Regions from separate parts of the Cytobacillus sp. IB215316 genome, predicted to be linked through region 2. Evidence: riboswitches for the same ligand, from Rfam matches in the RefSeq annotation. Region 2 holds a riboswitch; the other holds the start of a gene.

Region 1 (12,814 bases), on a different contig from region 2:
ACAGCAAATGTAGTCGTCTCAGTCGCGTTTGACATACCGGCGATTGCTGTTGATACTCATGTTGAACGTGTTAGTAAACGTTTAGGGATATGTCGTTGGAAGGATAGTGTTTTAGAAGTAGAAAAAACACTAATGCGAAAAGTACCAAAGGATGAATGGTCTGTGACCCATCATCGCATGATATTTTTCGGTAGATATCATTGTAAAGCACAATCACCTCAGTGTGAAGTATGTCCACTCCTTGATTTGTGCAGAGAGGGTAAAAAAAGAATGAAAAAGAACAATAGAAGTACCAAAGGGGAGAAATAAGGTTGGAACTGAATATCCCAAACCATATGAAAAATACACTCTTTTTCCCTGAGTCTATAACAAATCTAAATATTAACCTACATAATTCATTTGAATTGAACGTTGATTTAACTAATTTTGGCTACGACATTGCAGCACATAACGATATAGATACAATTAAGCCTTGGTTGTCGATAGAGCAATATATTCCTATAGTAATAGCTAAATGGAAGGGGATTGAACCAGAGTTAACTCAACATTTTCAGCAGAGGAAAAAAACGAATATCAAACAGGCGATTGTTCAATCATTAGGTTTGTTCTTATCTATGCTTTTTTGGATGAACAGCAGCCCTGTAACGAACCTTATTAATATTCAAGATCAAATTAAAGAATTGAAATACAAACCGATCAATGTAGGTGAAAGAATTGATTTTATAATGAAAAAACCACATCAATTTCATTCTTTTATACAGCTTAGTGAGTTATTTCAAGAAAGTACTAAAATATATTACAAGATTGTTGCATTACAAAAATAACATCGATACTTAAGATTGAAATTAGCTAGTGAGTAAGGTTCGTCAACTTTGTTAATTACTATTACAGGGCTTTATGTAGTTATTCAACTTACGGAGCAATAGTTATATACGTGGATAACTTGAGCACGAAGGGCGATAATCTATGTGAAAATAACCTTAGTTAAAAATCTTTAAATATTAATTTACAAATGAAAAAATGACTTTTGTTTAACCACCATTTGGACGAGCTTACCCACAAAAAAACAACAGGCTACCTCTCATAGCCTGTTGTTTTTTCAGTTATTATTCATTATTATCCTCTTCACTTGGAGGTGGTTCAGGTGGCCGTTCATCATGGTCACCTTCATCAATTAATGGGTCTCCAATTTCTCCTTCATCATCAGTTCCTGGCTCTTCATCAAATAAGTCATCAAACGGATTTTCTAATTCTTCCTCAAATATCGGAATCTCAACAGAGGCACTTAGTGGGTCACTTCTATTTTCTGGATTGCTGTCACTAACTGCTGAGATCTGATAAGAGTAGATTGCCCCTTCAATCGGATCAGGTACGAGGTAACTAAACTCTTTTGTAGTGCCTATTACTTCATACGGGCCTTCATCAATTGATTGTTTAATTTCGAATGAAATGTCACTTAATTCTTCCTCAGATCCATCTAACGTATAGTCCCACAATAATTGTAATGCATTAGTTCTTTCATCATATAAAGCTTCAAAACCATTAGGTGGGTCTATTTTATCATATTTTTCTGAGACCTTAGTTGGTTCTGTGCCTTTCACAAAGTATTCGTAGACGATTTCACTTTGTGGTGTAAATTCACTAGGTAATTTTGCGGGATTTGACCCTTTTTCAACCTTTTGTTGAACCACACTGTTAGGTACAGTGAAATCAGCAGATTCACCACCTGATATGTGGGTGAATAAATTTTTAAATAGTCTACGGGCAATTTTTTCTTCATCTACGCTTTTAAAATATGCATCTTCACTAATTCGATTAAATCCTGTCCATATTGCTGCCGTATATTCTGTTGTATAGCCTGCAAACCATACGTCTTTCGTTGCATTTTCCGGTAAACCGTATTTTTGTGTTTCTTCTACAGGATAGTTAGTAGATCCTGTTTTACCGGCCACTGGGACTGCATTGCTAACGAAGGCATCCCGACCTGTTCCATTGGTAACAACAGATTTTAACATATCAGTTATCATAAAAGCAGTGTAATCTGACATCGCTTCTTCAGTTTCCGGCGTTAAATCCATTTCCCTTCCATCAGGAAAAACAATTTTAGTAACAGCATGAGGTTGATTATAAAATCCTTCATTACCAAAGGCACTGAATGCACCTGCCATGTCTAATGTAGATACACCAGTACTAAATCCACCTATAGCGTATGGTTCGTATATTTGTTTTTCTAGTGGGATTCCTAAACCAACCGCAAAGTCTCTTGCTTTATCGAGACCGACTTCTCTCACTGCTTTAACTGCTGGAACATTAACTGACTGTTCTATAGCATATCTCATAGACATCCAGCCTCTATATCCATCATACCAATTATATATTTGTTTATTAGAATCAGCATATGTCATTTGTTCATCATTAATTTGTTCATATGTCGACCATTTTAAATATTCAATTGCAGGACCATAATCAAGAACAGGTTTTATGGAAGATCCTGGTTGTGCTTTTGTATCTATAGCATAATTCCAACCTCTTGCAGCGTCTTGATTACGTCCACCACCGATGGCTCTTATTTGACCTGTTTTCGTATCAAGTAATGTAATTCCAGCTTGGAGGTTCTCGTTTGGGAAGTTGACAACATTATTCGATTGTAACAGCTCATTAGTGTATTTTTGTGCTTCTGTATCTAACGTCGTATAGATTTCTAGGCCACCTGAATATAGATCGTAATCTCCAGATTCATTAATTTCTTCTATAACATAATCTAGAAAAGCGTCATAAGGTTCAGATTCTATTGTAGTTACATTCAGTGATTCTTCAACAGGTATTGCTTGGGCTTGTTCAGCCTGTTCAGCTGAAATAAAGCCATGTTGCGCCATTAAAGATAGTACAACATTTCTTCTTTCTTCTGCTGCTTCAGGATTTTTAATAGGATTGTAATTATTTGGACTTTGAGTCATTCCTGCTAGTAAAGCAGCCTGATGTAGTTGCATGTCATTTAAATTATCTTTATCAAGGCCGAAATATACTTCAGCTGCTTTGCCTACTCCGTACGTACTTCCACCTAAAAAGATTTTATTTAAATACAGTTCTAATATCTCTTCTTTAGATTTAATTTGTTCAAGCTTATATGCTAACCATGCCTCTTGAACTTTTCGACTTATTTTTTTTTCAGGTGTTAACACATAGTTTTTGACAACTTGTTGTGTGATAGTACTTGCCCCTTCAGCACCGAAGCCTTCTGTAATATTAGCAAGAACGGCTCCACCTATTCGAATAGGGTCAATTCCATGATGTTCAAGAAAACGAGCATCTTCAACAGCTAGAAATGCATCTTGAAGTACTGTTGGAATTTCGTTATATTTTACATACGTGCGTTTCTCTATCCCAAGCTCAGCAAATTCATTGCCATCTTTATCAAATACCTTTGAAGAGAATGAGGCTTGAAATGCTTGTTCATCTAATGGAGGTACATCTTTAATGATTACATAAAAGGCGATTGCTCCAACTATAGCGCCAATAATTCCTAACGAAAAAAATACTAAAATAAGTTTCTTAATAAATTGAAAGATACTTTTTTTAGGTTTTTGGTTACTTTTATGGTTACGTTCAGCTTGTTTACGTGCTGTTCTTGAGTGTGATTGACTTGCCATGTGGTATTCCTACCTTTCAACTTAATAATCCCTAGCAGAGTTATGAGAAATAAATATTATCCAATATGTTAAGATAATCAATGCGTGGCTTATAGCCTAGTGGGACTTCATGACCTAAATCCACTATCTCTTGTTTTGTTATTGATTTTCTATCTCCTTTTTTCATACGGTCCCAAAAACTTAATAGGTGGGTAGCTTCTAGCAGAAAGATCTGTTCATTCTTAGTAAATCGTAAAATGACAAAACACAATCCGTTATGATTTATTACATCTCGCATATGTTTAATTTGGTGGTCGTGAAAGTTTTGCAAAGGGAATGATGTTTTGTTTCTAGTTTCTTTAGCTTCAAAATCTATATACCTACCCTTGTAAATACCATTATAGTCAGTAGTTGAAGCTTGTTTAAAATAGGCTTCTTTAATAACAGCAGCACTTCTTTTCGGATAGTCAACTTGTACGATTTGAACTGGCGTTGGCTTTTTGTGAATAACCGCTATATTGTGTAGTAAATAATAATGATTAGAGTTATTAATATCCTCTTCCAAAGTCATACCACGATTACTGTATGAAGCTTTTTTAGCGGTATTAGTATCTTTATCTTGTTTTTCTTTATATAATTTACCATTCGGATAGCGAATCACTGATTCATCCTCCTCACCTAACTTCACCAACTATCATAACAAATAATAAAACTACATTGTAACGATTTTAACAAAGTGTCATCATAATGATGTTAAAAAAAAAGTATAGGTGTTTTTTTAAGTTATGGCAAGTGATAAACTTCTTTTTACACGTTATTTAGCCTCAAATAATTAGACGATTGTTCGTATAATAATGTTACAAATATAATATTTTGAATGAAGTAAACGATTGGAGAGTGTACTATGAGGACATGTAGTTGGGGTGATTCACACCTAATATATCGAAGATGAGGGAAGGCTAGCCCTCATCTTCGTTTGAAGTTAAGTAGCAGGTTTATTAGGGCCTTCTAGTTTTGGGTTACCATATCCCGTTGCTTTCTGTTTATTTTCTCGATTATTTTGCTGCTTGTTGTTTTTATTTTTGGCCAACTAAAACACCTCCTAACAATTAGTGTAAACAATCCTGTTATTTTCATGCGAACTGCGTTGTCGAATTGTCGCAAATATAAAATTGTCGACTTTCTTTGTTGAATTAGTTCTAGTTTTGTCAATCGTGGAGGTGTTGAGCTTAACATCACGAAACTATACCGTATAAGTAAAAGAGAGGCTATGTTTAGCTCAATGATTATAATGTAAGTTAAATATACTGATGAGGAGGAAGAAGATAAATGGAATTGACCAATAAAGAATTGCAGAATTCGGTGTTTGATGAATTGCTTGACTATCTTGAATTAATAGATCAAAAGCTTGTTAATCATGTTGAAGAACACATAGATATATATGTTGAGCAACAACAAAGGAATATTAAAACTATATCAAATAACCTTCATAAAATAGAAAATATATATGACCATAACATCATCGACATTGCACTCTAATCCCACATGAAAATTCAGCAAAAGATACCCTCGCTATCCTTTCAATCAATCCATCGAATTGATATAATATTATTGGAACTTAAGTAGATTAATTGGAGAAAATAATATGGAAAATTACGAAAAATTAATAAAATTAACAAATATGTTAAAGACATTTAATAATAAATGCATAGATATACTGGAACAAAGAAAAGAGCTTACTCATGTTGAAGTTGATTTTTATCGTGAGGTATATCCGTTTGCTAATGAAGTTAATAAAATTCTTGATATGTGGAAAATCAATGCTTTGCAGTGGATTAATGAACAAAATCCTAAATATATTTATCCTTTGCAAATAGAATCAACTTTTGAAAATTTGCAAACATTGTCTGTTCAAGTTTTTTATAATGAAGGGAAGGGGAAGCGTTTGTTAAACCTTCACCAATCAGTTGATTATTTATTAAATGCGATGATAAGTGAACTTAAAGAAAAATAAAATTGTATAATTTCTTTTTCCTCTATTCACAACAATATTAATTGTGTTATAGTATTAACGATAACTACATATGTTCACTACTAGGGGGGTCCAATAGCTTGGACTGAGAGAAGAGCGCGTTAAAGTTCTTTGACTCTTAGAACCTGATCTGGCTCATACCAGCGTAGGGAAGTAGAATTCGACCAGCTTATTGTTACTATAGCTATGTCATAAATTACTTTCAACAAAAGGGTTCTCAATTTTGAGAACCCTTTTTTAGTTGGTATGGGTTAGCAATTTCATAAGATAGTTTGAATATGTATACTTTATTCAGACCGACTATCTGACAGTTGATTCATTCATTTTATTGAGGAGGAATTTTCAATGACAAAAGAAAGTATTGCACAAAATATGACATTTCCTTGTAGCAAGAAGGTTTATGTACAAGGAGATCAAGCTGATGTAAAAGTACCGATGAGAGAAATTGAGCTTCAACATACTAGTGGTACTTTTGGCGAGGAAGAAAATGAGCCTGTGAGAGTATACGATACGAGCGGACCGTATACAGACATTGCGTATGATGTTGACATACGGAGAGGTCTTCCAAAGCTACGAGATGACTGGATTATTAAACGAAATGATGTTGAACAGTATGAAGGCCGTGAAATAAAACCAGAGGATAATGGATATGTAGAATCAGATGCTCGTTCAAACCTTGAACAATTTCCACATATTAATAAGCAGCCTCTACGAGCAAAAAGTGGCGAATGTGTCACACAATTGCACTATGCAAGAAAGGGTATAATAACCCCTGAAATGGAATTTATAGCTATACGTGAAAATATGAGCCCAGAGTTTGTCCGAGATGAAGTAGCTAGTGGTCGCGCGATCATTCCAGCAAATATTAATCATCCAGAAAGTGAACCGATGATTATAGGGAAAAACTTCCATGTGAAAATTAATGCGAATATTGGCAATTCGGCCGTCTCGTCATCCATCGATGAGGAAGTAGAAAAAATGACATGGGCTATTCGTTGGGGTGCAGATACGATGATGGACTTGTCTACAGGGAAAAACATACATACAACGAGAGAATGGATTATAAGAAATGCACCAGTTCCAGTCGGAACGGTTCCTATTTATCAAGCGCTTGAAAAAGTAAATGGCATTGCGGAAGACTTAACGTGGGAAGTATATCGTGACACATTAATTGAGCAAGCTGAACAAGGTGTAGATTACTTTACGATTCATGCAGGGGTACTTTTGAGATATATACCAATGACTGCAAAGCGTACGACAGGCATTGTTTCTAGAGGTGGGTCTATTTTAGCGCAGTGGTGCTTAGCACATCATGAAGAAAACTTTCTATATACTCATTTTGAAGATATTTGTGAAATCTTAAAAACATATGACATATCAGTTTCTTTAGGGGATGGTCTCCGTCCAGGTTCCATTGCTGATGCGAACGATGAAGCGCAGTTTGCTGAATTGGAAACATTGGGTGAATTAACGAAAATTGCTTGGAAGCATGATGTTCAAGTGATGATTGAAGGACCTGGTCATGTTCCGATGCATCTTATAAAAGAAAATGTGGATAAACAACAAGAAGTTTGTCACGATGCGCCATTTTACACACTTGGCCCATTAACGACAGACATTGCGCCTGGCTATGACCATATTACTTCAGCTATAGGTGCTGCAATGATTGGTTGGTTTGGAACGGCGATGCTTTGCTACGTAACACCTAAAGAACACCTAGGCTTACCGAACAAAGAAGATGTACGTGAAGGAGTTATCGCTTACAAAATTGCTGCTCATGCAGCAGATCTTGCGAAAGGACATCCTGGTGCTCAAAATCGAGATGATGCACTTTCTAAGGCACGCTTTGAGTTTAGGTGGCACGATCAATTTAACCTTTCGTTAGACCCAGAGCGAGCACGTGAATATCACGATGAAACATTGCCTGCCGAAGGTGCTAAAACAGCCCATTTTTGCTCAATGTGTGGGCCTAAGTTTTGTTCAATGAGAATATCTCAAGACATTCGAGATATGGCAAAAGACCAAGGTAAAAATGAGTCTGAAGTGATAGAAGAAGGAATGAAGCAAAAGGCAGAGGAATTTACGCAAACAGGCTCCAATATATACGGCTAAATCTTCTATATAGTGAGAAGTAGGCGAATAGCGCTTACTTCTCACTTGTTTTTACCATGAACTTTCATTAAATACTCTTATTTACACAGACTATTTCTAACAAAACTTACTCTTTTTCAACGTGAATTGAAACTGGGCGATCTTTCTTCGTAGCTACTGTTTCGATTGCAAATTCTGCTTCTTCTTTATGTTTTGCTGCTACATTATGTCCGAATTTATGTTTGGTGTTTTTATAACCTTTCCGTTTATGATTAAAATGCTTACCACGACCCATCCTTAATTCCTCCTATGTATTGTTTTCCATCTTTATTACTATTGGATAAAAAGGCGATAAATATAACTTTTATTCAAAATAAAATGGAATTTAATGATAAAATAAGATCAAACTTCATTAATATCCATAAAAAGAAAAAAATGAAAATATTCCCTATTGATCTTTTGAACTGATCTCTATAAGTGGGATATATTTTAATGATGTTAAGAAAAGTGTACTTCTTAACATGAACGTATTAACTAGAATGGAGTGGTGAGGTGAAAAAAGAATGGTTAATTATTTTATCGGGGCCGATCATTATTTTAATCACTGTTGGAGTGATTTTAACTATCAATTTATACAAGGATTTTGAAGAAAGTGGGTTTTCAACATGGAGCCACACGTGGATTCCACTAGAATCATTAAGAGATAATGACGCAGTCCATTTGTCTTATGGCATGAAATGGAATGGTGTAGGTAGTCCAATTATAAAAGAAATTACAATAATAAAAAGTGATGGTACAGCATTAAATGAGAGTGATAGATTATCAGCTATACCTTATATTTATGTAAGTGGATCTTATGGAAGCTTAGCTGAAAATGAGGAAAGAAAAATAGATACCGTATATCGAGATATTCAAGACTATCAACCTGATAAAGAAAGGTTTGAATTGACATATGTACTAAAAATGGAGGAATTTGATCAATCTTACAAGACGACTGAAATTAAGCAGTTGAAAATTAAATATAAGCTTTTTGGTATAGAGCGTGTTCAGTTCATTGATTTTGGTGGTTTTTTTAGGGGAATTGATAATTAGTAGATTAGGTATTGAATAAAAATAGAGGGGATTATAGTATCCCCTCCATATTATGTCTTATAATATGATGTCATAGTTTTTTAGATGAATAGTAAGAGATTAGTCAATTATGTTTTATTATCGGAAGTCAAATGAACGTGAAAGCCCATTTTGACTTGCAGCTCGCATATATCGTTTAGACGATTTCATCAACAACATACTCAGGCTTCTGCGCTCCATCAGTCTCTAATTGACGTACAATATTTCTGTAATCTCTAATGGGAAGGTTTCCATGCAAGTAGATTTGTCTTGCGAAATCAAGCAATTCATTACCATCTATAGGTTCATATTTCCTTTGAGAAATAAAGTGGTTACGCAATTCTTGAACATTCATGAGAACCCCTCCGATTAATATAATTTATTTATATGGTATCACGAAAAAGCACTCTTTTAAAAAATTTTAAATATTGAGAATTCCGACAATTACTTACATTTATTTTATTTTTTTCTAAAGGGGTGTTTTTTCATAGAGTAGAAATATATACGCATAAAATATTTACAATAATAAGTTTCATGCCTTGTTAAATATGGTGTTAATCGAATAAAATCTTTTCTTTACTTATTTCAAAAGCAATATAGATTAGGAAAAGTGTTGCTGTTGTTTTTCATAGTCATTGAACGTATACAACTAGTTTTCTGTAACAATTAGAAAAAAGTTTATTAATCGTGACTGATGAAACACATTACAATTTATTCTTGTGTCATGATTTTGTGTAGTATAATAATTTATTCCGATATTTAATTACAATTTTTTAATTAGGAGAAATAAGATGAGTAAGCATGAACGTCAAATGATCATCATCGGGTTAATATTAGCAATACTTTTTCTATACTTTTTAAATCCGGTGACTAATTCTAACCCATCTGCTCCAACTGCTAATAAAGGAGTTATCGACCTTACCAATTGGAACTTTAAGAAGGATGGCTTAGTTAGTCTTAATGGGAATTGGGAATTTTATGAAAATGTGCTATTACAACCTGCTATTTTAAATAAAAACGATTTTAGTAACAACTTTCGAAATGTTCCGAACGTTGGTAATCAAATACGAGGTACGAGTGTAATAAATAAAGATGGGTTTGCTACCTATCGACTAAAGGTATTATTAAATGATAAACATACTGACCAACTTTTCGGAATTAAAATTAATGATATACGCATGGCACATAAATTGTTTATTAACGGTTATTTAGTCGGGCAGAGTGGGGAGCCTACCAACAATGTAGAGACGCAACAAATCGGTAATATTCCTTATGCAAAGTATTTCCCGCTAAATCAATCCTCTTTTGAATTAGTCATACAAGTATCTAAATATGATTATTATGATGGGGGTATTATTGACGATATAGAATTTGGCCTTCAAGAGGACATATCTAAGCTGCAACTCATCTCTTTTGGTACAGATTTAGCTATTATTTTTGTTTTGTTGTTATTTTGTGTATATCATATGAGTATTTATTTTATGAAAATGAAAAGTAACAAGTTTTATTTATACAATGGATTATTTTTCTTATGTTTATTAATCTCTTACTCATGTAGAAGTGAGAAGCTCTTTATGCTGTTTTTTCCATCAATTTCAATTGATACGGCCTATAAGATTCAAGATATATCAGCATATAGCGCAATTTTATTCATATTCTTATTCCTTCATGCGTTAGATGCGACTTTACTTTCTAAGAGGGTGATGCGTATTGCATGCTCACTCTTAGTGATTTATCCTTTAATAGTTTTGCTGTTTCCTTATGATAAATATACTCATATGGAGATGTTTTTCTTATTTATTAGCGGAGGTTGTTTAAGTTTTATTTTCTTTAAGTTAGTGAGGGTATTTATTAAAAGAAAATATGATGAGGTTGAGAAGAGAGAGTTATTACTATTATCGAGCATATTTATTTTTCTTTTTTTTATGTATTTCGGTACGATTAATTTCTTTGATATTATGGTAGCTTTGACTGGAGAATTTATACAATGGGAGCCGATTATAAAAACTCGGTCTCAAATTATTTATGATTTAGGCCAATACAGAGAAATAAGTATTGTTATCTTTGTAGCGGTAATGTATATTTTATTAGCTCTTCGATATACACATACATTTGGCATGCTTGAAAGCTTGTCGAATAAGTTAATTTCAATGAACAAAATGAAAGATGAGTTTTTAGCAAAAACTTCTCATGAGTTAAAAACACCATTACACGGCATTATTAATATTTCTTCATACTTGTTAGATAAAAAAGATCAAATGTCAAATAACGAAAGGAATAATCTTACACTCATTCACGACACCTCAGTTAAGCTATCCAATTTAGTAAATGATTTAATTGATGTCTCCAGACTAAAAAATGGACAATTGCAGTTACACATAGCAACTGTAGATATTAAAGTATCAGCTCAAATCGTGTTTGATGTACTCGCATTTGAAGTGCAAGGGAAAAATATTGACTTAATAAATAATCTACACGATTATGCGTTAGTAGAAGCTGACGAAAATCGTTTGCGCCAAATCTTGTATAACTTAATCCATAACGCGATAAAGCACACAGAGCGTGGGGAAATTACTGTTTCATCTCAAAAAATAGAAGAAACCTTATACATATATATAGAAGATACGGGAATAGGAATCCCAGATGAGAAAAGGGAAGAGATATTTAGTTATTACGAACAATTAGATCAATTTATGCAAGTTGATAGCTATCAAAGTATGGGTTTAGGGTTATATATTAGTCGACAATTAATAGAAAAGATGAATGGTCGTATTTGGGTCGATTGGACTGAAGTTGGTATAGGGTCTAGATTTTGTTTTACCCTACCGATTGCCCAAAATCCGAAGCTAGTCGAAGAAGTTGCATCAACAACAACTGCATCTACATATAGACAAAATGAGGATTTACAAAGCGATAACGACACTACTGCTAATTCTGATCAAACGATTCTCATCGTAGATGATGAACGAGCTAATATTCAAGTGCTTCAAAATATGTTATCAAAGCAACATTTTAAGGTTATTATTTCATTTTCAGCGAATGATGCTTTAAGTAAACTCAATGAACATCCTCATATTGACCTTGTTATAACTGATGTGATGATGCCAGAAATGTCGGGAATTGAGCTTTGTCAAAAAATAAGGGAGTCAAAATCATTCATATCATTACCTGTTTTGTTAGCAACAGTGAAAGATATGCCAGAGGACATCGCTCTTGGCTTTAGCGCTGGTGCGAACGATTATATTACGAAACCCTTTGACTCCAACACGATATTAGCGAGGATTCAAACATTGCTTGCTATGAAAACATCGATGGAGGATGCTTTCAATAATGAACTAGCTTTTTTACAAGCACAAATAAAGCCACACTTTTTACATAATGCTCTTAGCACAATTGCATCTCTATGTTATACAAATGTTGATGATGCTATTCGATTGCTCAAAATGTTAAACCAATACTTACGTATCATTTACAACACAACTCCTCAAACGATGTTTATACCACTAGAGCAAGAATTACAGTTGATAGAGGCTTACGTGGAAATTGAAAGAGTTAGGTTTAAGTGGTTAAACTTTACAGCTAGCATAGATGATGAGTTAGATGGAATATATATTCCTGCATTATGTATTCAGCCTTTTGTTGAAAATGCGATTAGACATGGAGTGTTTAATAAAAAAGGAGAAGGAAATGTTTCATTATCAATTACAAACCGTAAAACCTCTATACTTATTATCATAGAAGATGACGGGGTGGGATTGTCGGAGGAAGCATTAAAGCAGTTTAAAAATGGAGAACTGAAAAATGCAGGGATAGGTATGACGAACATAAGAAGAAGATTAGCATCTTTGAATGAAGCGCATATACAAGTTGACTCAAAAATAAACTGTGGAACTAAGATTACATTGGAATTACGAAAAAGAGTCAAGGATGACTTGTATGATACTGAACTGGA
Region 2 (12,814 bases):
AACCGTCCTGCATCAATCCCCAGCTTCATTGCTTGTGCCATCTTAACCGGGTCATTTGCACCAGATACTGCTGTATTCAACAATACACCGTCAGCACCTAACTCCATTGCTAAGCTTGCATCTGTTGGACTACCGATTCCTGCATCTACGATTACTGGAACCGTAGCCTGTTCAATAATAAAGCTTAAATTTAAAGGATTGATAATACCTTGTCCAGAGCCAATCGGTGATGCACCTGGCATAATTGCATGACAGCCTAACTCCTGTAGTTTTCTTGCTAGTACAACATCATCAGACGTATAAGGCAAGACAATAAAGCCTTCATCAAGTAATTGTTCGGATGCTTTGTACGTTTCTATTGGATCTGGTAGCAACGTTTTTGAATCTCCAATTACTTCTACTTTTATCATATCACAAAGACCAGAAGCTTTTGCTAGCTTTGCAATACGAACAGCTTCTTCAGCCGTTGCTGCGCCAGCCGTATTTGGTAATAACTTATATTTACTCACGTCTAACTGTTCTAAAAAATTAGGTTGACTTTTTTCATAAATATTCATTCTTCGAACTGCAAAAGTTAATACTTCTGTATTCGATACATCAACAGCTTCCTTTTGTACCTCAAAACTAGAATATTTACCTGTTCCTAAAAATAAGCGTGATGAAAATTCATATGGTCCAATTTTTAACATATTAACCGCCTCCTACAAAATGTACAATCTCAATTTTGTCATTATCATTTACTTGTGTATCTTTATGATCCTGCTTTTGTAAAATAGTAGAGTTAATTTCAACAATAACAATGTTATCCTCAAGCTCGAAGTGGGCGAGTACATCTGATATATTTTCTAAATTATCAGGTACATCTACCCGATCACCATTAATAAATAACTTCATTCTCACACTCCTTTCACTAACAACATTGTCTAATCATAGATTGTTATTTTCATAGTTTCTAGCTCGATGTTGATTTGCGTACAACATTCAATCTGTTTACGTAAGCTAGCTGTATATCTCATCAACAAAACATACGGAAAAAGAACCTATATTTAAAAACCCAATCATTTTAACGATCAATTCGAAAATGGTGTATTAACTCATGATCAAGATTGATTCCTTCAACTAAATCAGCAGTAACTTTGCCAGTTATAGGGGCTAACAAAATCCCATTACGATAATGCCCTGTAGCTATAATTAAGCCCTCCACATGCGGGTGCTCCCCTAACAAAGGCATACCATCGTGAGTTTGAGGACGAATGCCAGACCATGCTTTTTCAAATTGAGTGTTGATGATTTCTGGTAAAATGATCGAAGCTTTCTCTATTAGACTACAAACGGAACCCGTAGATACTGTCGTATTGAATGTATTTGGGTACATTGTTGCTCCAATAATTATTCTTCCACCCTTTTTTGGAACTAGGTAACAATGATGAGAAAAGATTGTTTGTGTTAACAGAGGTTTGTCAGTTTTGACAGCTAAACATTCCCCTTTTACTGGATAGCTAGGCAATGATAACCCAGTTTGCTTGACAACCATGTCCGTCCAAGCACCGCTAGCTACAATAATCCGTTCGGAATGGAATTCACCCTCGTTTGTCACAACACCTTGGATTCTATTATTTTTTATGATTAATGAATAAACATTCGTTTCCTCTTTGATCGTAGCTCCTAGCACCCTTGCTGCCCTAAAAAATGCAATCGTTAAATCATAAGCGGACACTTGGCCATCTGTAGGTATACTCATAGCTCCTCTTACAATTGGAGACAGTGAAGGTTCATATGCTCTCACTTCTTCAGATGTTAAATATTCAGTTTGTTCCCCAATATTTTTCTGCAATTGAATAATGTGTTTTAATTGCTGCTCCTCTTCTTCACTTATTGCAATCTTGAGCATTCCTTTGTTCACATACCCAATATGGACGTTCGATTTGCTTTCTAATTCCTCGATCGTTGTAGGAAACATGCTCCTGCTTTTTTTAGCTAATTGAAACAGTGGCCCATCCTCAGTTAATTCCGCTTGAGCTGCTAACATCCCTGCAGCAGCACCAGAAGCTTTACTACCTAATTGATCTTTCTCAATGACCAGCACATGGTGCCCTCGCTTTGCTAGATGATAAGCGATTGAACCACCATTTATACCTCCACCAATAACGATGGCATCATACGTTTTCTTCATGTAATCATCTCTTTCGATAACATTTTTGAATATTCCTTTACTGCTTCTATAGGCGTTTGGGCTAATAATACGCCTGACAATACTGCCACTCCATCTACTCCTCTATCTATCAGTTCAGGAATATGAGATGGTTTAATTCCTCCAATGACAATTAAAGGTATAGATAGCTGTTTTTTTAATTCTTCGACGCTATCAACCCCTTTAGCTATCACTCCTTTTTTGGAGGAGGTAGGATAAATATGACCATATATCACATAGTCAGCCCCTTGCAGTTCTGCTTCAACAGCCTCTTCTATTGAATGAACAGACTTCCCTATGCGAAGTTTTGGAAATGCCCTTTTCACATCGCCTACTGATAAGCTATGATATGCTAGCTGAACACCACCAACTTCAGCAATTGTAGCAACATCAATTCGGTCATTTATGACTATTTTATTAAGTGGTACACTTCGTTGAATTAGTTGATTAATCGTTTGGTATAAGTCTCTCGCTGACATTTGTTTTTCACGTAAATGTATAGCAGTTGCAAAAGGATGAATCTCACTAATAATCGAAACAAACGTGTTTATTGATTGTGTCCCAGTTGAAACAATATGTAGCTCTTTGTTTGCCATAAGACCTCCTTGTAAATAAATTTAGTCAAGTATTTGAGCTTAGTTTATTCAGCTCTAGACATTACTCACTAATAAACGGTCTCACATATCAAGATGAGGAATGTACCAACTTAAATATACTTAGCAATCCAAACGGCTCATCGCTATTGAGAATTATCCATATACTATAATTTGTTTCCTAGACGTGATTGGCAAATAGGAAAATAACAATATTGAAATGTACATGTCGCCAGCAACAGTCATAAGCATAAGCAACTAAAAAACCCACTCTTGCGTAAGAGTGGGTTTACATGTATCGAATGCATGAATAGTTGACGTTATTAATCCAATTCATGAATAATATGTCTCACACCTATTTCATAAATTAAGCATGAAGACAAAGTCATTATCACATGTTGTCCACTTCCCTACGCTGGTGTCAGCCAGATCAGGTTCAAAGGGTCTGGAAACAAGCTTCCATCTCAGTCTTTATTCAGACTCCCCTAGTGTTAATATATTTAGTTAGGCTGTCTCATACTTTCCTATGAAAGCCTTTAGCTATTTCTTTTCATAGTATAACACATGTACTAGATTTCTCAATTAATATATATGACAGTTGAGTGAATATCATGACTCACAGCTTTTCACAAGATATAGAATTTTTATAATCTTTAGAGAAGAAGAGATTTCCTGAACTTTAGTTATATTCGTTTTTAAAAAAGCAAAAAGGAATATCATATCAACTTTTCACATTTAAACGATGGGGACCAACAATCCCTCGCGAAACTGTACTAATTTAATAAGAAAGCAACAAATTTCACGAAATAAACTTACTATTCAACTACTACAGCTGTTCCGAATGCAATGATTTCAGAAGCACCTGTCATCACATTAGATGTTTCTAAGCGTAAACATATAATGGCATTCGCCCCTTTACTTTTTGCATCTTCTACCATTCTGCTAATCGCCCGCTGCCTAGCCTCATCCATGACTTCTGTATATTCTTTAATTTCTCCTCCAACAAGTGTCTTAAGCCCTGCCATGATATCTTTACCAATATGCTTCGTTTGCACAGTATTCCCTCTAACAAATCCTATTAATTGTTTGATCTCTTTCCCTGGGACAAAATCAGTAGTTACTAAGATCATCTTGATCTTCCTCCTTTTTTTCTTTTAAACGTTCAAAAATTAACATGACAAGTAACATGATTAAAATAACAAAAGCACTACCAAAAAAATACAAACTTACTTTGAATTTAATTAAGAGAAATACAAACCCAAGTATTTGAAAACATATGATTAAAGTAATTAAACAATATTTAAGCACACTCAATACAAACCACCTCTAAAATATAGTTTTGTGAACAAGTATTAAAAATATGTTAATCATGTATATTACGAATGCCCCTATCAAATAGTTCAAAGAAAAAACAAAAAGCCCCTATGAAGAATAATCCACATAAGAGCTCGATGAGCATGTAAGTTGTTATTAATATTGTTAAAAGAATATTATTGTTTTTTAAGTTTCCATTTGTTAAATTCTAAAAATTCTTTAAAATCATTTTTCGAAACACCAGAGTCCATTGCCTCTCTTACAAGGTTTATCCATTCAGAATCAAGATCCTCATCGGGTATTTCATCTTCATCAAATAATAATGAATTGACTGAAACATCTAAAACCATTGAAATTTTTTCTAAAAACTGAACAGAAGGATTTGACTGGAGATTGCGCTCTAAAGAGCTTAAATATGATTTTGCAACCCCGGCACGATCAGCCAACTCTGTTAGTGATAATTCTTTTTGTAATCGGTATTTTTTCACGCGTTCCCCTATCATTTTCTCACCTACTTATTTCTTTCTATGTTAGAGTTAAAATGTTTTATTGGTTATCTAAATTCATTGGAAATAAAAACTATTCGAATTATTTCTGCGTATATATTCATTTACTAAACATTTTCGCATATATGTTTTAGTATACCATACAGCAGGGGATGATTGTTTCATAAAATCATAACAACTTAAAGCACAGTAGATTTTTTCAATTATGCTTGTTTGACATCTTTAAAGAAATTACGTATTTCCTCTACAGGTAAACCAATTTCTAATGCTGTAAGAATTAAATCAACCCACTCCTCATCGAGCTTTACTTGCTGCTTTGTCATTTTTTCCCCTCCACAATAGTTTTCTTTGTTATATACTTTGTTGCTATATATCCTCTTCCATGAACATCTCAATTCAATAAATTTCATTTTTCCATAGGACTTACCTAATAATAAATTTTCTCTTATGTTCCGCATTTTTTCTTCGTAATAACAACAAGGCTGTAGGCAAAAATCCTCTGTCAGTCATCATTTTTCTTTTGTGCCTGAACAATTAAACGATGAGTAGGATTCTTAATAGGATCGCATGTAATTAACGTAATATATGAATCATCTCCTAGATTAGAAAGAACAGACATATCAGTTGGTAAAACTACTATCTTATTAAAAACAGAATACACATGATTATCAGTAAGGGTTTGAATGACTATCTCATCCCCACTTTCAAGTTCATCTAATCTATTAAAAAATTTTCCGTAAGTATAACTTCGGTGTGCTGCGATAGCAGCGTTACCTTTTTTACCTATAGGAGCCGTTTCAATTAAATGACCAGCAGCATATTTCAAGTCTTTATCTGAAGACCCCTCAACAATCGGTAGAATTAACTCAATTTTATTAATTGAAAGCGTACCTATAACGTCGAGATTTTCACTTTCTAATACTTTATCTGGTTGACTTTTAGTTATCTTTTTAGAATCAATTGTCTCACCTTTGTTTAATACTTGATTTACCGCCTGGTAATTACTTTGTAAGTTATCATCTATCGTCACTGGTGATACTTGTTTGAAGGACTGTAATAACTTTTGTTGATTGTAAGAGTTATAAAAATTATTCACTTTTGGATAAGCAATAATTAAGATACCAAGAAAAACAAAACAAATATAAAATTTTTTCATGAATCTCCTTCTCCACCAACTGTTAAATCATCTTATTTGTTCTTACTGATAAAATACAACATGTTTAATACTTGTCATACAACAGACAAATCATTCATATTCTTAATAAAGAACAATAAATTGATAGCTATTCTTAGTCTCAAATCGAAAGAAGCAAAGACTTATATACAAGCCCCCTATATTGTTTACTTGAGCAATTCGATGAATTCTTTAAATTTTTTTACTTTTTCCTTATCAATATCAACTTGAGAAAACTCTAATGCTAATGCTAAAACCTCATTATCTATTTCTTTATGTTTATACTTTTCATCATTTGGACTGATAAGTTTTTCAACATTCACATTAAGTGCTGCTGCAATTTTACAAATTATTTCTATACTAGGGTTCTTCTGTATGCCTCTTTCAATGATACTTAAATATGATTTAGAAACACCCGATAGTTTAGAAAGTTCTGACAATGAAATCCCTTGCATTATTCTTATCTCTTTTACCTTACAACCATCCATTAATTTTCCTCCTTCGGCATTTTTTCTTTAGTGAGCACCATCTCCCTTTCTCTACTCAATACATCTTATCTTGTTGTTGTATAATCTCTAGATTCTTTTTATACAATGATAATTTCAAATATTTTTTTGTTACCTCTGAAAGGTCTCCAATAACCTCATCACTTACTAAATGGTAAACAATCACATGATCATATCCTTTTATTCCTATTTCACACCTTTCATCGATACTTCCAAATACATTTATTTCTTCTTTAAATATATCTAAGTTAATTTTTAAAATTATTTCTTTACTCACAGGAAATTTCAAATCACAAACAAAAATTAACCCATCATCTTGAAAAGAGATAATTTTAATAGCTGCACTTTTCGTTTGGATAGACTGATTTCTAAATCTCACAATTGATACAACCCCACTAGCAGGTTGTTGTATGCTTATGGGTAACAAAAAATTCACCTCCAAAAAAGGACATTATAATCCTTAAAACTGTTCTCCTTAATGAATTTTAAGTTCTTTATAAAGAATTATATATCTAGTATAAATCGAACCACATAAAAAACGCAACTTAATTTTTGGTGCTAATTACCATAATTCCATTCCAATGATGACAAAAAAACATAAAAAATATTGCCAATTTACTCCAATAAAAAAGAGCGGCTCTAAGTCGAATTATCGACTTAGAGTCGCCCCAATAGCTGTCTAGTTATAGCTTTATCCTTATAAGCTTCCGTTTATAGGTTATTTTACTACATGAATTGTTTTATCAATATGATCATGAAGCTCATCCTTTTTCATATGGACAGTCACTTTATACTCACCGATGGTATCAAAGGTTTTTAGCGCCTTATATTCTCCAGCGTCACCTTCAATAGCGTCAATATAATCATGCTTTTCTTGACCGTCCTGCCAAACTTCAAACTGAACCTCAGCTTTTGATAATGGATTATTATCTAATTGGAGATGTGCCGTTAATGCTACTTCAGTATTTAATTTCACATTATCCATTGACATAAAATGAATTTTGAGTCCTTCACCATGATTTCCTTCTTCATGGTCGCTAGATTCACTTTCCATGTTCTCGTGACTATCTTCATCGCTCATATCCATGCTCTCACTTGAGTCATCATTCATTACGCTTTCGCTCTCTTGCTGAACATCAGCCGAACCGACTGTTATATCTTCCGTAGGCATAGTATGTAATCCTCGTGCTGTAACATGTGCAGTAACAGCATAAACACCTGCTTCTGAAAAAGTTTTGTTAATAAAATAAACTCCGTCTCCTTTGAGCTTTCCCTCTACTTCCTCTGATTCCTCTTCATCCATTTTTTTAATTTCAAAGGTCACACTATCAGCATCATTAACAAAACCTTCTCCCTGTGTTACTGTTGCGGATATTTCAACTTCATCCTGTGGATTAATTACAGCTGGCTTCGTTTGAATTACTACCTCAATCAATTCCAATTGTACATGTGGCTCCTCTGTTTTAGAACAACCAACTAACCCTATGATCAATACTGCAACTAATACAAGTAACTTCTTCATTATTTAATTTATCTCCCCTTCTATCATTGATAAGTCCATTATTACCAATTTTATTATGTAAAAAATATCTAACAGTCATTTTACAATAAAATTGTGTTAGATCTGTGAAATTAACGCAAATGTATTTCTTTTTTCACAAATAGAAATTGTTATCATCTTTGATTGTTATATTTCGCCCATAACAATAAACAAGTTAACAACTAAAGTTAGTCAATGACAACAGTATAAAACTACTTCAAAAGCTTGATTTAGACCTTTCTTAACAAAAATAAAGAGTAATGATGACAAAAATAGTCGATCATATATTTGAGAAAGGTCAATAATAGTTTTCTTTCAACATTACCTTTATTATGAACAAAGCTGTGCATCTGTTTACTTTTTCTACATGTTCATATATTAACTTGGTTGTTATGGAGTGAAAACAACTATTTAAGTTTCTTTATATATGTAACAAACGATTCATGATGTAATCATTCATTAAGACTAATATACACGACAAAAAGGAAATTGACATATCGTTGATGATATGTCAATTTCCTTTTTTTGTCTTACAAATCAATATTATTGTTGTTCATTTGTTACTAGATCTTTCGACTTTCCTTCTACCAAAATAGGCTCTTTTACCATTTCTTCCTTTAATTCGTCTAAACTATTTTTTATATTTCCTTTTCCTGAGAAATTCTCAATTAAGTTTTTGACATCAATACCAGAAGAGGCCTTTAGGGATTCCTGTAGTGTTGACATCAAATCTGTAGCATAGCCTGTTACTTTGTTGGCACCACCATTTTCTCCACTACCTGTGTCAACGACAGTGATTTTATCGATATTTGATAATGGACTTGCAACTTCCTTCGCATATTGTGGAAGCATGCTAATAATCATATCAAGTGTTGCTGCTTGACCGTACATTTCAAATGCTTCAGCAATTTTTTGTTTCGCTTCTGCTTCTGCAAGACCTTTAAGACGTGTAACTTCTGCTTCTGCTTCCCCTTGTGCACGTTCTGCATCTGCTTTTGCAACACCGTCAATTCGTACTTTTTCCGCTTCTGCTTTTGCCATCGCTTCAATACGGTATTTTTGTGCATCTGCTTGTGCAATTTGTTGAGCTTTTTCCGCTTCTGCCGACTGCTCTACAGCATAGCGATCAGCATCTGCTTTCTTTTTCACCTCAGAATCATATTGCTTCTCTCGACGTGTTATTTCTTTTTCTTCAAGCTCAATTTGCTTTTGACGCTCTATAATTCTAATTTGCATTTGTTGTTCTGTAACTTCCTGTCTAGCACGTGCTTCCTCTAAATGATACGCTTGGTCAGCCCGTGCTTTCGCTATATCCTGCTCTCTACGGTAATCAGCAATATTCATTTGATTCTCTTTTTCTGCTTCAGCAATTTCTGTTGCACGTTCTAATTCAGCTTTCTGAGCATCTTTATCCGCTTCTGCACGCTTGATGCGTGTTTCTTTGTCTGCTTCTGCTGTCGCGATGTCAGCATCACGTTTTACTTGTGCAATACGAGGTTTACCTAATGATTCTAAGTAGCCATTTTTATCGCGTACATCTTTAATCGTAAATGATACGATAACTAAACCCATTTTTGCTAAGTCTTGAGATGCTACCCGTTGAACCTCTTGAGAGAATTTTTCCCGATTCTTGTAAATTTCTTCTACAGTCATTGATCCTAGAATAGAACGAAGATGTCCTTCTAATACTTCTCGTGCTTCATTTTGAAGTGCATCCTTTGTTTTCCCAAGAAACTGCTCTGCTGCTGTTGCAATTTCTCCAATTGTGCTTCCAATCTTAATAATCGCTGTACCATCTGCCATAACAGGAACACCTTGTTCCGTATATACTTCAGGTGTTTGTACATCTAGTTTACTAGATAACAAGCTTAGCGGTTCGGATTGTTGGAATACTGGTAATACAAATGTACCTCCACCACGTACTATTTTTATTTTATTGCCACCTTCATCGACATTAACATTTTTGCTCCCTAAGTAGCTTCCAGTAACGATAAGTGCTTCATCTGGACCAACTGTTCTGTATCTGCTAACAAATACAGCAATTAAAGCAAGAATTAATAAAACTACAACTCCTATTACGATAAATATTGTGCTAAGACCACTCATATTATCTCCTCCTCTATTATTTTCTATCTTACAATAAATTTATTTTTAAAACTCATAATTTTCCTCATAAGGTGCTACTTGTAATACACCGGATTTGACATCAATGATAATGACTTGCTGTTCAGAAGCAATCGGCTTTTCATCAAAGCTCTGTGCAGATTTTGCGATATTGCCACTCTTACCTTCTAATATTACCTCTCCATATCCACCTTTTGGAATTGAAATAATAACCTTACCTATTCTCCCCTTTAAATCGTCTTCAGATATAGTAATGGAACTTTCAGCTGACTTTAACGGTACAAAAACAAATAAATGCAAGATGATTGAACAAACAAGAGCCGTAACGAAAGATATAATTGCTGAAACAATACTTGTAAGGGAAGTTAACCTTTCTAATAAGTAACCTGCTGCACTAAAAATAGTGAAAAATGATAACAACAAAGACGGATTTAAATATCCTCCAGGATCAACATCCAATATCCCATCAAGAATATCACCAAATAAAATATAAATAACCGTTAATATGCCTCCACCTATTAAACAATACAAATAAATAGTTTGTAAGGGATATCCCATAACCTCCATCATTTTTTCCTCCTTTCTTTAGGCTGCCTAATTAATAATACGATCTTATGCAAGAATAGTTTCAAAATTCTTTAATATTTTGTTTAGAAGCAACCAAAGTGAATAATCCCGGAATCCTATTTTCAATTCCATCATCTGTATCGTATGGCATCGCCCACTTGATTCCCTTTTCTTCTTCTAAATAGTTTATTATGAAGCCAGCTTGTGAGACAGCCGTAACGACTTCTCCTATATTCCACCTGCGAATCTTCACTTTGTTTACCGTGTTACGATGATATTCAGGTAATAAGACCCGATATGCAACATCTTCTTCTATTACTTCTTCTTGAAAATAATCTCCTGCAGCATTCAGTTCATTTTCTCCTTGGAGCAACTTCGATACGACTGGGTGATAGTCTCTAAGTATCAACTTTCCCCCATATTTGAGTGATTGGAAGACAAGCTTAAATAAAGGTTCTAAATCAATGAAATAGTGCAGCACTCCTAATTCTAGCAAAATGAAATCGTTCTCTGCTAGCTTTTTTTCATCTGGAATTGCTAATACATCTGAAACGATGTACTCGATGTTCACATTAGCTTCGTGTGCCAACTCTACTGCATATTTTTTATTTTCTTCTGAAATATCAACAACGGTTACTTCAGCACCTAATAATGCAAAACACACAGCATTATTACCTTTAGATCCGAATAAATTTGCTAGCTTTTTACCTTTTAAGTCACCCATAAACCTTAAGTAGTGAGATACTTTATTTTCTGGATTTTTCTTTAACCGTAAAGCGTACTCTTTCGGTGTGCCATATCTTGCAAACCAAGCTTCGTAAGCTTTCTCATTCCATGCCATTTGATTATAGAAACTAACTACATCCTGTTTTATTTCGTATCCCCCCATTCTACTAAGTTTAATAATATTCGTCATGTTGCTGTTTTAATCCTTTAACTTTTTTCAAGTCGAAAATATTAGGTTTCTTTAATAACTTTGTTGCAATTTTTTTGCTGTTTAATTCGATTGTCATTTTTATAAAAAACACTGATTGAATTCTAGTGGCATAATAAGTATATTTCTTAGCACGAAAATAGTCTCAATTATTGCCACTGCTTAAATTAGTAAAAGGGTCTTTTCTATTTTACGAAAACGTAAAGTAAGATGGGCTTGGTTCGAGCCTCTTTATTTGATGGTAGAAATGATATCACGAATGCTATACGTAATCGTGTTTATCCTTTAGTAAAAAGTAACAATTTATGCAAAAATAACTTTGTACAATGTCGTTTTGCAGATAAATGGACTATTGCGATAAAACAGTCTAATATAGAAGTACATAAAATAATTGTAGGGAGATTTGTGCATTGAAGGATCGTAAGTGGTATCAATATTTGCTGTTTTTATTCGCAGCATTAGTATTATGGAAATTTGTAGATAATTATGAATTGGTGAAGCTGACGGTCTCTTCATTTTTATCGTTACTCTCTCCATTTTTTGTCGCCTTTGGAATTGCTTATTTATTAAAGGCGCTAGTTGATTATTTTGAAGGAAAGTTCAAAGTAAACCGCATTATAAGTATTACTACTGTTTATTTGTTGTTCTTTTCATTTATAGGCTTAATCTTCACTTTTATAACGCCAATTATTATTGATAATATAGGTAACCTAATTAGCAACCTACCTAAGTATATAGAAGATACAAACAAATGGATAACAAAATATATCGTTGAGAATGAACTGTTAGAAAAATACGGTATTACGTCTAATGTAAATACATATACTAATGATCTATTTTTGAAAATTGGGGAATATACTAGTTTGTTTTTAAATAAGCTTGCTGACTGGTTAATATCCCTTACATCCACAGCTTTCAATATTTTAATAGGAATTATTATTTCGATCTATATGCTAAAAGACAAAGAGGCTTTTGGTGCCGGAGCAAAAAAATTGGTTAAAGCATTACTCTCTGAACGCTATGCGAAATCTGTTCTACAATTTTTCAGTCATTTAGATGAAGTTTTCTCAAAGTTTCTAGTTGGAAAATTGTTAGACTCCCTTATTATAGGAATATTATGTTTTATAGGACTTTTAATATTAAATGTACCGTATGCACTATTAATCAGCTTAATTGTAGGTATTACTAATATGATTCCATATTTTGGTCCATTCATTGGAATGGTACCAGCTGTTATCATTACATTATTTAGTGATCCAATCCAAGCACTATGGGTAGCCATTTTCATCTTTGCACTTCAGCAATTTGATGGTTACTATTTAGGACCAAAAATTTTGGGTGATAAAGTTGGCTTAAGCCCAGTAT

Evidence for each region. A riboswitch is a leader RNA that binds a small molecule or an ion and turns the genes downstream of it on or off. The one in region 2 is predicted to bind thiamine pyrophosphate.
Region 1: another riboswitch for thiamine pyrophosphate. It lies ahead of thiC (phosphomethylpyrimidine synthase ThiC); the one in region 2 lies ahead of tenI (thiazole tautomerase TenI).

What each region holds. Positions count from the first base shown of each region.
Region 1 is NZ_JAXBMC010000008.1:3,146-15,959, reverse strand. It holds gene nth (endonuclease III) at 1-309, shown strand, start outside; gene SLH48_RS13525 (YpoC family protein) at 312-824, shown strand; gene SLH48_RS13520 (PBP1A family penicillin-binding protein) at 1,107-3,650, opposite strand; gene recU (Holliday junction resolvase RecU) at 3,691-4,290, opposite strand; gene SLH48_RS13510 (hypothetical protein) at 4,959-5,168, shown strand; gene SLH48_RS13505 (DUF1798 family protein) at 5,275-5,643, shown strand; TPP riboswitch at 5,716-5,830, shown strand; gene thiC (phosphomethylpyrimidine synthase ThiC) at 6,007-7,773, shown strand; gene SLH48_RS13495 (hypothetical protein) at 7,880-8,047, opposite strand; gene SLH48_RS13490 (hypothetical protein) at 8,305-8,844, shown strand; gene SLH48_RS13485 (YppF family protein) at 9,020-9,217, opposite strand; gene SLH48_RS13480 (ATP-binding protein) at 9,654-12,814, shown strand, end outside.
Region 2 is NZ_JAXBMC010000009.1:27,810-40,623, forward strand. It holds gene SLH48_RS14445 (thiazole synthase) at 1-689, opposite strand, end outside; gene thiS (sulfur carrier protein ThiS) at 691-894, opposite strand; gene thiO (glycine oxidase ThiO) at 1,064-2,173, opposite strand; gene tenI (thiazole tautomerase TenI) at 2,170-2,787, opposite strand; TPP riboswitch at 3,175-3,281, opposite strand; gene SLH48_RS14465 (YbjQ family protein) at 3,600-3,914, opposite strand; gene SLH48_RS14470 (helix-turn-helix domain-containing protein) at 4,275-4,601, opposite strand; gene SLH48_RS14475 (anti-repressor SinI family protein) at 4,808-4,927, opposite strand; gene SLH48_RS14480 (class D sortase) at 5,107-5,760, opposite strand; gene SLH48_RS14485 (helix-turn-helix transcriptional regulator) at 5,946-6,266, opposite strand; gene SLH48_RS14490 (hypothetical protein) at 6,322-6,711, opposite strand; gene SLH48_RS14495 (FixH family protein) at 7,003-7,806, opposite strand; gene SLH48_RS14500 (flotillin family protein) at 8,368-9,930, opposite strand; gene SLH48_RS14505 (NfeD family protein) at 9,976-10,515, opposite strand; gene SLH48_RS14510 (class I SAM-dependent methyltransferase) at 10,577-11,389, opposite strand; gene SLH48_RS14515 (AI-2E family transporter) at 11,860-12,814, shown strand, end outside.